Regions from separate parts of the Ferdinandcohnia sp. QZ13 genome, predicted to be linked through region 2. Evidence: a T-box and tRNA genes for the amino acid it is inferred to sense, from the RefSeq annotation. Region 2 holds a T-box; the other holds one or more tRNA genes.
What was found. The T-box of region 2 lies ahead of leuS (leucine--tRNA ligase). A T-box ahead of a tRNA ligase gene usually reads a tRNA of that ligase, here a tRNA-Leu.
Positions count from the first base shown of each region.

Region 1 (3,399 bases), on a different contig from region 2:
GGCGGAAACCCTCTAACACTTAGCACTCATCGTTTACGGCGTGGACTACCAGGGTATCTAATCCTGTTCGCTCCCCACGCTTTCGCGCCTCAGCGTCAGTTACAGACCAGAGAGCCGCCTTCGCCACTGGTGTTCCTCCACATCTCTACGCATTTCACCGCTACACGTGGAATTCCGCTCTCCTCTTCTGCACTCAAGTCCCCCAGTTTCCAATGACCCTCCACGGTTGAGCCGTGGGCTTTCACATCAGACTTAAAGGACCGCCTGCGCGCGCTTTACGCCCAATAATTCCGGATAACGCTTGCCACCTACGTATTACCGCGGCTGCTGGCACGTAGTTAGCCGTGGCTTTCTGGTTAGGTACCGTCAAGGTACCGCCCTATTCGAACGATACTTGTTCTTCCCTAACAACAGAGCTTTACGATCCGAAGACCTTCTTCGCTCACGCGGCGTTGCTCCGTCAGACTTTCGTCCATTGCGGAAGATTCCCTACTGCTGCCTCCCGTAGGAGTCTGGGCCGTGTCTCAGTCCCAGTGTGGCCGATCACCCTCTCAGGTCGGCTACGCATCGTCGCCTTGGTGAGCCGTTACCTCACCAACTAGCTAATGCGCCGCGGGCCCATCTGTAAGTGATAGCTAAAAGCCATCTTTTAATACGAGACCATGTGGTCTCATATGTTATCCGGTATTAGCTCCGGTTTCCCGAAGTTATCCCAGTCTTACAGGCAGGTTGCCCACGTGTTACTCACCCGTCCGCCGCTAATCTTTGGGAGCAAGCTCCCTCAGATTCGCTCGACTTGCATGTATTAGGCACGCCGCCAGCGTTCATCCTGAGCCAGGATCAAACTCTCCAATAAGAGTATTGATTGCTCAATAAGTTTGTTACTTAGAATTAACGTTGACGCTTGTATTATGTTTAGTTTTCAAAGAACTAATTTGGAGCGGGTGATGAGAATCGAACTCACGACATCAGCTTGGAAGGCTGAGGTTTTACCATTAAACTACACCCGCAAATATTAAATTTCGTCTGGTCGGGAAGACAGGATTCGAACCTGCGACCCCTTGGTCCCAAACCAAGTGCTCTACCAAGCTGAGCTACTTCCCGATATAATATGGCGCGCCCGAAAGGAGTCGAACCCATAGCCTTCTGATCCGTAGTCAGACGCTCTATCCAATTGAGCTACGGGCGCATATTGTGAAGTGATTTAAAATCAGCGACTTTTCTATAATAACATCTCACACACTCAATTGCAAGTACTTTTTTAAAAAAGTTTTTTTGGTGCGGTCGAGAAGACTCGAACTTCCACGGGATCAACTCCCACTAGGCCCTCAACCTAGCGCGTCTGCCATTCCGCCACGACCGCGAATACATCAAATACAGTGCGGGTGAAGGGACTCGAACCCCCACGTCAAAGACACTAGATCCTAAGTCTAGCGCGTCTGCCAATTCCGCCACACCCGCATATGCAATTGAAATGGTGAGCCATGAAGGACTCGAACCTTCGACCCTCTGATTAAAAGTCAGATGCTCTACCGACTGAGCTAATGGCTCTAAAATGGCTGGGCTAGCAGGATTCGAACCTACGAATGACGGAGTCAAAGTCCGTTGCCTTACCGCTTGGCTATAGCCCATTGAGTTAACTTCACGAATATCTTCATCGAATATGCTGCATGAGCTTCTCCGCAAGAGGATATTCCCAACTATCCTTTGAAATCATATATAATAAAGTAGTTGCAAATTTATACGGTTTTCATGGTGGAGGATGACGGGATCGAACCGCCGACCCCCTGCTTGTAAGGCAGGTGCTCTCCCAGCTGAGCTAATCCTCCATTTATAAAGATAGAAATGGGAGGTAGGAATTTTGAATCCTACATCCCATGATTGTATGACCCGTACGGGATTCGAACCCGTGTTACCGCCGTGAAAGGGCGGTGTCTTAACCGCTTGACCAACGGGCCATTTTAAGCTGGCGGAGAAGGAGGGATTTGAACCCTCGCGCCGCTTACGCGACCTACACCCTTAGCAGGGGCGCCTCTTCAGCCACTTGAGTACTTCTCCATTGGCTCCGCAGGTAGGATTCGAACCTACGACCGATCGGTTAACAGCCGATAGCTCTACCACTGAGCTACTGCGGAATAATGTAGCGACATTCTTTATTATAAAAACAGACCTTCCTGTTGTCAAGAGCATCTGTTATTTATCTGTTTTTTGTCTGTCCGTTTTCGCGGCGACTTTTATAATTTATCACAGGAATAAACACGAGTCAATATTTTTTTACTTCAACTAATTTCCCAGAGCATTTTCCGCAAACATAACGATTTGTATCGATTCTTCTTTTTCTTACATATCCTATCCCACAGCCTTTACAGGTATACAAATATTGTTTTGAAGTTTTACGTTTCTTAACGGATTCTAATGGTTTACAAAATCGCGGAGCATCGACAGCTTTTAAGAGATTCCGAAAGTCACGATCGCGATGCTGGTATCCCTTCCCTTCAAGATGCAAATGGTAATGACAGAGTTCGTGTTTAATGATTCCCACCAACTCATCGATGCCACGCTCCTGATAATATTTAGGATTTAATTCGATGTTGTGGGATTTCAATAAATACCTGCCACCGGTCGTTTGCAATCGATTATTGAATGTTGCTTTATGAAGGAATGGTTTTCCAAAGGACTCAAGAGAAACTTCTTCCACGATTTTTTGCAACTCAAACTGTTCCATTTTTTACTTCCTTTCCATCCTTTTCGAACAGGACGTACTGTATGTGCATACACTATATATACTCAAACGTGCAATTTGGCAACTGTAATTACTATAGTATCATTCTTTTTGTTTTCCTGAGGATAAAAGTTATTTACGAGGAGGTTTAGGGTATGCCTACTTGGTTTCAGAATCAAATAAAACGTGCCTTTTATGAAAAAAATCGATACCAAATTAAAGTTTTGAATCAATGCTGGTATTTTTATAGAAAAAAACACTGCTCTTAAAAGCAGTGTTTTCATTTTTAGCTTTGTGGCGGTAGCATTGTTAATGCGACCCTACCTTTTTTTACATCGACGTCGTCAATCCAGACGGTTACAACGTCACCAACTGAAACAACATCAAGTGGGTGTTTGACGAAGTTTTTACTAAGTTTAGAGATATGAACTAAGCCATCCTGCTTAACCCCAATATCTACGAAAGCTCCAAAATCTACAACATTTCGGACAGTTCCTTCGAGCTCCATTCCTTTTGCAAGGTCTTCAAGCTTAAGGATGTCTTTTTTAAGTAATGGTTTTGACAACTCATCACGCGGGTCTCGTTCTGGGCTGACTAAAGCTTCTGTTATGTCGTGAATGGTAATTTCACCGATTCCTAATTCAGCAGCTATTTCTTCTGGGATAATGGATGAAATG
Region 1 covers NZ_JAVIVW010000002.1:57,563-60,961, forward strand. The annotation lists rRNA gene RGU12_RS11910 (16S ribosomal RNA) at 1-856, opposite strand, end outside; tRNA gene RGU12_RS11915 (tRNA-Gly) at 937-1,010, opposite strand; tRNA gene RGU12_RS11920 (tRNA-Pro) at 1,028-1,104, opposite strand; tRNA gene RGU12_RS11925 (tRNA-Arg) at 1,113-1,189, opposite strand; tRNA gene RGU12_RS11930 (tRNA-Leu) at 1,277-1,363, opposite strand; tRNA gene RGU12_RS11935 (tRNA-Leu) at 1,381-1,461, opposite strand; tRNA gene RGU12_RS11940 (tRNA-Lys) at 1,476-1,551, opposite strand; tRNA gene RGU12_RS11945 (tRNA-Gln) at 1,557-1,631, opposite strand; tRNA gene RGU12_RS11950 (tRNA-Val) at 1,754-1,829, opposite strand; tRNA gene RGU12_RS11955 (tRNA-Glu) at 1,887-1,958, opposite strand; tRNA gene RGU12_RS11960 (tRNA-Ser) at 1,968-2,058, opposite strand; tRNA gene RGU12_RS11965 (tRNA-Asn) at 2,061-2,135, opposite strand; gene RGU12_RS11970 (SprT family protein) at 2,264-2,725, opposite strand; gene cmpA (cortex morphogenetic protein CmpA) at 2,878-2,991, shown strand; gene RGU12_RS11980 (Tex family protein) at 3,009-3,399, opposite strand, start outside.
Region 1: it encodes a tRNA-Leu, which carries the amino acid that the T-box ahead of leuS (leucine--tRNA ligase) is inferred to sense. The anticodon was not compared.

Region 2 (3,399 bases):
GGAATAACAGGTCAGGCATGTGTAATCGATGGTGGTTATACGGCTCAATAAAAATAGAAAAAGAATCTCAGATTTTGAGATTCTTTTTCTGCTATTTTTCTATTTTTGTGTTAAACTTTATTTAGACTTTTTGTTGACTGTATTAAGAAGTGCCAGTTGTGTACTTTTTTAATATGGTCTTTTTTAATGCCCAGCTGCTGTACTTCCATCATCTTTCCCATCTGCAGTTACCTTTAACAATGCTGCTGCTCCTTTTTGAACGTGGTTAAATTGATGGGTAACGATTGAGTATGTTCCTTCTTTCATTACAGTGAATTCTACAACCGCACCACCGCTCGCAGGAAGCATTACTGTTTGTAGTCCTTCCATATGATTGTATGGGTTACCGTCGATATATACGTCGTCAAAGATTGTACCAACTACGTGGAAAGAGCTCACTTCATTTGGACCTACGTTGTTAATGTAAAGTCTAACTTTGTCGCCCACTTTTGCAAGTAGTGGTGTTTCTTTTAATGAGAAAGTATCACCATTTGTGTTTAAGTCGCCTTCTTTAAGAGCTTTTGTTGAAAATACGACCTGGCTAGGTACACCGTTTGTCATGTCATCTAAATCATTGTATTTGTACCATTCGTTTTGGATGATAAGGTATTCTCTGTCAATCTCATTATCTGTTGGATAGCCATTTTTCGGTTTAACAATAATGGTTCCATGCATGCCATTTGCAATATGTGATAACACAGGTTTTGTACCACAGTGATACATGAACACTCCTGGTTTGTTTGCTGGATAAGAGAATGTTCCACTTTCATCAGGCATGACATCAATGAAATCCTTTGAAGGTGAAGCATGTACTGCATGGAAGTCCATACTATGTGGAATAGCTGGATCCATATTTTTTAATGTAAAGTTAATAGTGTCACCTTCGTTTACAACTACAACAGGTCCAGGTGCTTCACCATTAAAGGTCCAAGCCTTATAGGTATAGCCTTTGTCAATTTCAATGTCCGTAATCTGTGCAGTCATTTCAACATTTACAACATTTTCTGAAACTCTTTCTACTTTTAAAGGAACTGGTTCTTGGTTAAGGTCTTTGTGTGGGGCAATAATTTCCCCAGTTTTTGTTTCAGTAGCAGTTGTTTGAGCCTCCACCTTTTTCTCTAATGTCACATCTTGCTTTCCACAACCAGATAAAACAATTGAAGTTCCAACCAATGATGCGAGTAACCATTTCACTTGCTTGTTCATAAAATTTTACCCCCTTGACTTGGTTATTGATTTGGTTTTTGATTTCCTTCTACACCTTAATCATATTCAGAGAGGGGACCCCAAAGAGTGATTTAAATCACGATATTGATGGTAATCTGTGTACAGTTTGTGAAAAGGTGAACATATAAACAACTTTCCAATAGTGGTAAGGGTTTAAAGGCCTTCGAAACATCATTTTTAGTCAAAATTACATCACAATTTAGTGCTGTTTTCACAAAGTACGATTCGTCTTATTTTAGAAGGAAAATGAGCTAATTTGAAAAATAAACCGTCCATGTTTAGTAAAAGATAAATTGGGTATAATGTTGGGGGAAAAGCCCAAATTTTCCTATTTTACTTGCAGTTCTATCACAAATTCTATACAATACTGAATATAATCAAAAATACATGAAGCGTTGAAAAGGAGTAGTAGTGTTCTACACACGTGTTAGAGAGTTGACGGGTGGTGCAAGTCAATCGTTGATGAACATGAACTCGCCTTAGAGCAATAAGTATGAAATGCAGGAGCAAACTAGTGCTTATCGACTGGTCCGCGTTAAGGATAAATGAAGTGAGTGCACAATTTGTCACTAATGTGGGTGGTACCGCGGGAAGAATACATATCCTCTCGTCCCTTTTTGGGATTAGAGGTTTTTTGTTTTTTTTAGAGGTTTTTAGGATTATTAAGGAGGAAGTCTTATGAGTTTTAATCACCAAAAGATCGAAAAAAAATGGCAGCAGTATTGGGAACAGAACAAAACATTTAAGACAACTGAAGACAAAGGTAAGCGTAAATTTTATGCGCTAGACATGTTTCCATATCCATCTGGTGCAGGACTACATGTAGGTCACCCAGAAGGCTATACTGCTACTGATATTTTATCAAGAATGAAGAGAATGCAAGGGTATAATGTTCTACACCCAATGGGATGGGATGCATTCGGGTTACCTGCTGAGCAATATGCATTAGATACTGGAAATGACCCTGCTGAATTCACTGAAAAAAATATCAATACCTTCCGTCGTCAAATTAAAGAACTCGGATTTTCATATGATTGGGATCGTGAAATTAACACAACAGATCCTAAATATTATAAATGGACACAATGGATTTTCACAAAGCTTTATGAAAAAGGTTTAGCATATGTTGATGAAATTCCTGTTAACTGGTGTCCAGCATTAGGAACAGTACTTGCTAATGAAGAAGTCATTGATGGAAAAAGTGAACGTGGAGGCCATCCTGTAGAAAGACGCCCAATGAGACAATGGGTGTTGCGAATTACGGCATATGCTGAGCGTTTACTAGAAGACTTAGAAGAACTAGACTGGCCGGAAAGCTTAAAAGAAATGCAGCGTAACTGGATCGGTCGTTCTGAAGGAGCACATGTAACTTTCAACATTGATGGACATGATGAAACATTTACTGTTTTCACAACACGTCCAGATACTTTATTTGGTGCAACTTACGCGGTACTTGCTCCTGAGCACCCATTTGTTGATAAAATCACGACACCTGAACAAAAAGAAGCAGTTAATGCTTACTTAAATAAAGTTAAAAGTAAGAGTGATCTTGAGCGTACAGACTTAGCAAAAGATAAAACTGGGGTATTCACAGGTGCATATGCCATCAACCCTGTAAATCAGGAAAAAATGCCAATCTGGATTGCGGACTATGTCTTAATGAGCTATGGAACAGGCGCAATTATGGCAGTTCCTGCCCATGATGAGCGCGACTATGAATTTGCTGTGAAATTTGAATTGCCGATTAAAGAAGTAGTTGCTGGTGGAGATGTTACTAAAGAAGCATATACAGGTGACGGTGAACATGTAAATTCAGATTTTCTTAATGGCTTAAATAAAGAAGAAGCCATTACTAAAATGATTGCATGGCTTGAGGAAAATAAGATTGGTAAAAAGGAAATTACCTACAAACTTCGTGATTGGTTATTTAGCCGTCAGCGTTATTGGGGTGAACCGATTCCAATTATTCAATGGGAAGATGGAACAATGACAACTGTTCCAGAGGAAGAACTTCCACTTATGCTTCCAAAAACAAAGGAAATCAAACCGTCCGGAACAGGCGAATCGCCTCTTGCGAATATCGCTGATTGGGTAAATGTGGTTGATGAGAAGACCGGTAAAAAAGGTCGTCGT
Region 2 covers NZ_JAVIVW010000015.1:766,832-770,230, reverse strand. The annotation lists gene RGU12_RS17460 (3-hydroxybutyrate dehydrogenase) at 1-51, shown strand, start outside; gene RGU12_RS17455 (multicopper oxidase domain-containing protein) at 184-1,245, opposite strand; T-box leader at 1,653-1,884, shown strand; gene leuS (leucine--tRNA ligase) at 1,945-3,399, shown strand, end outside.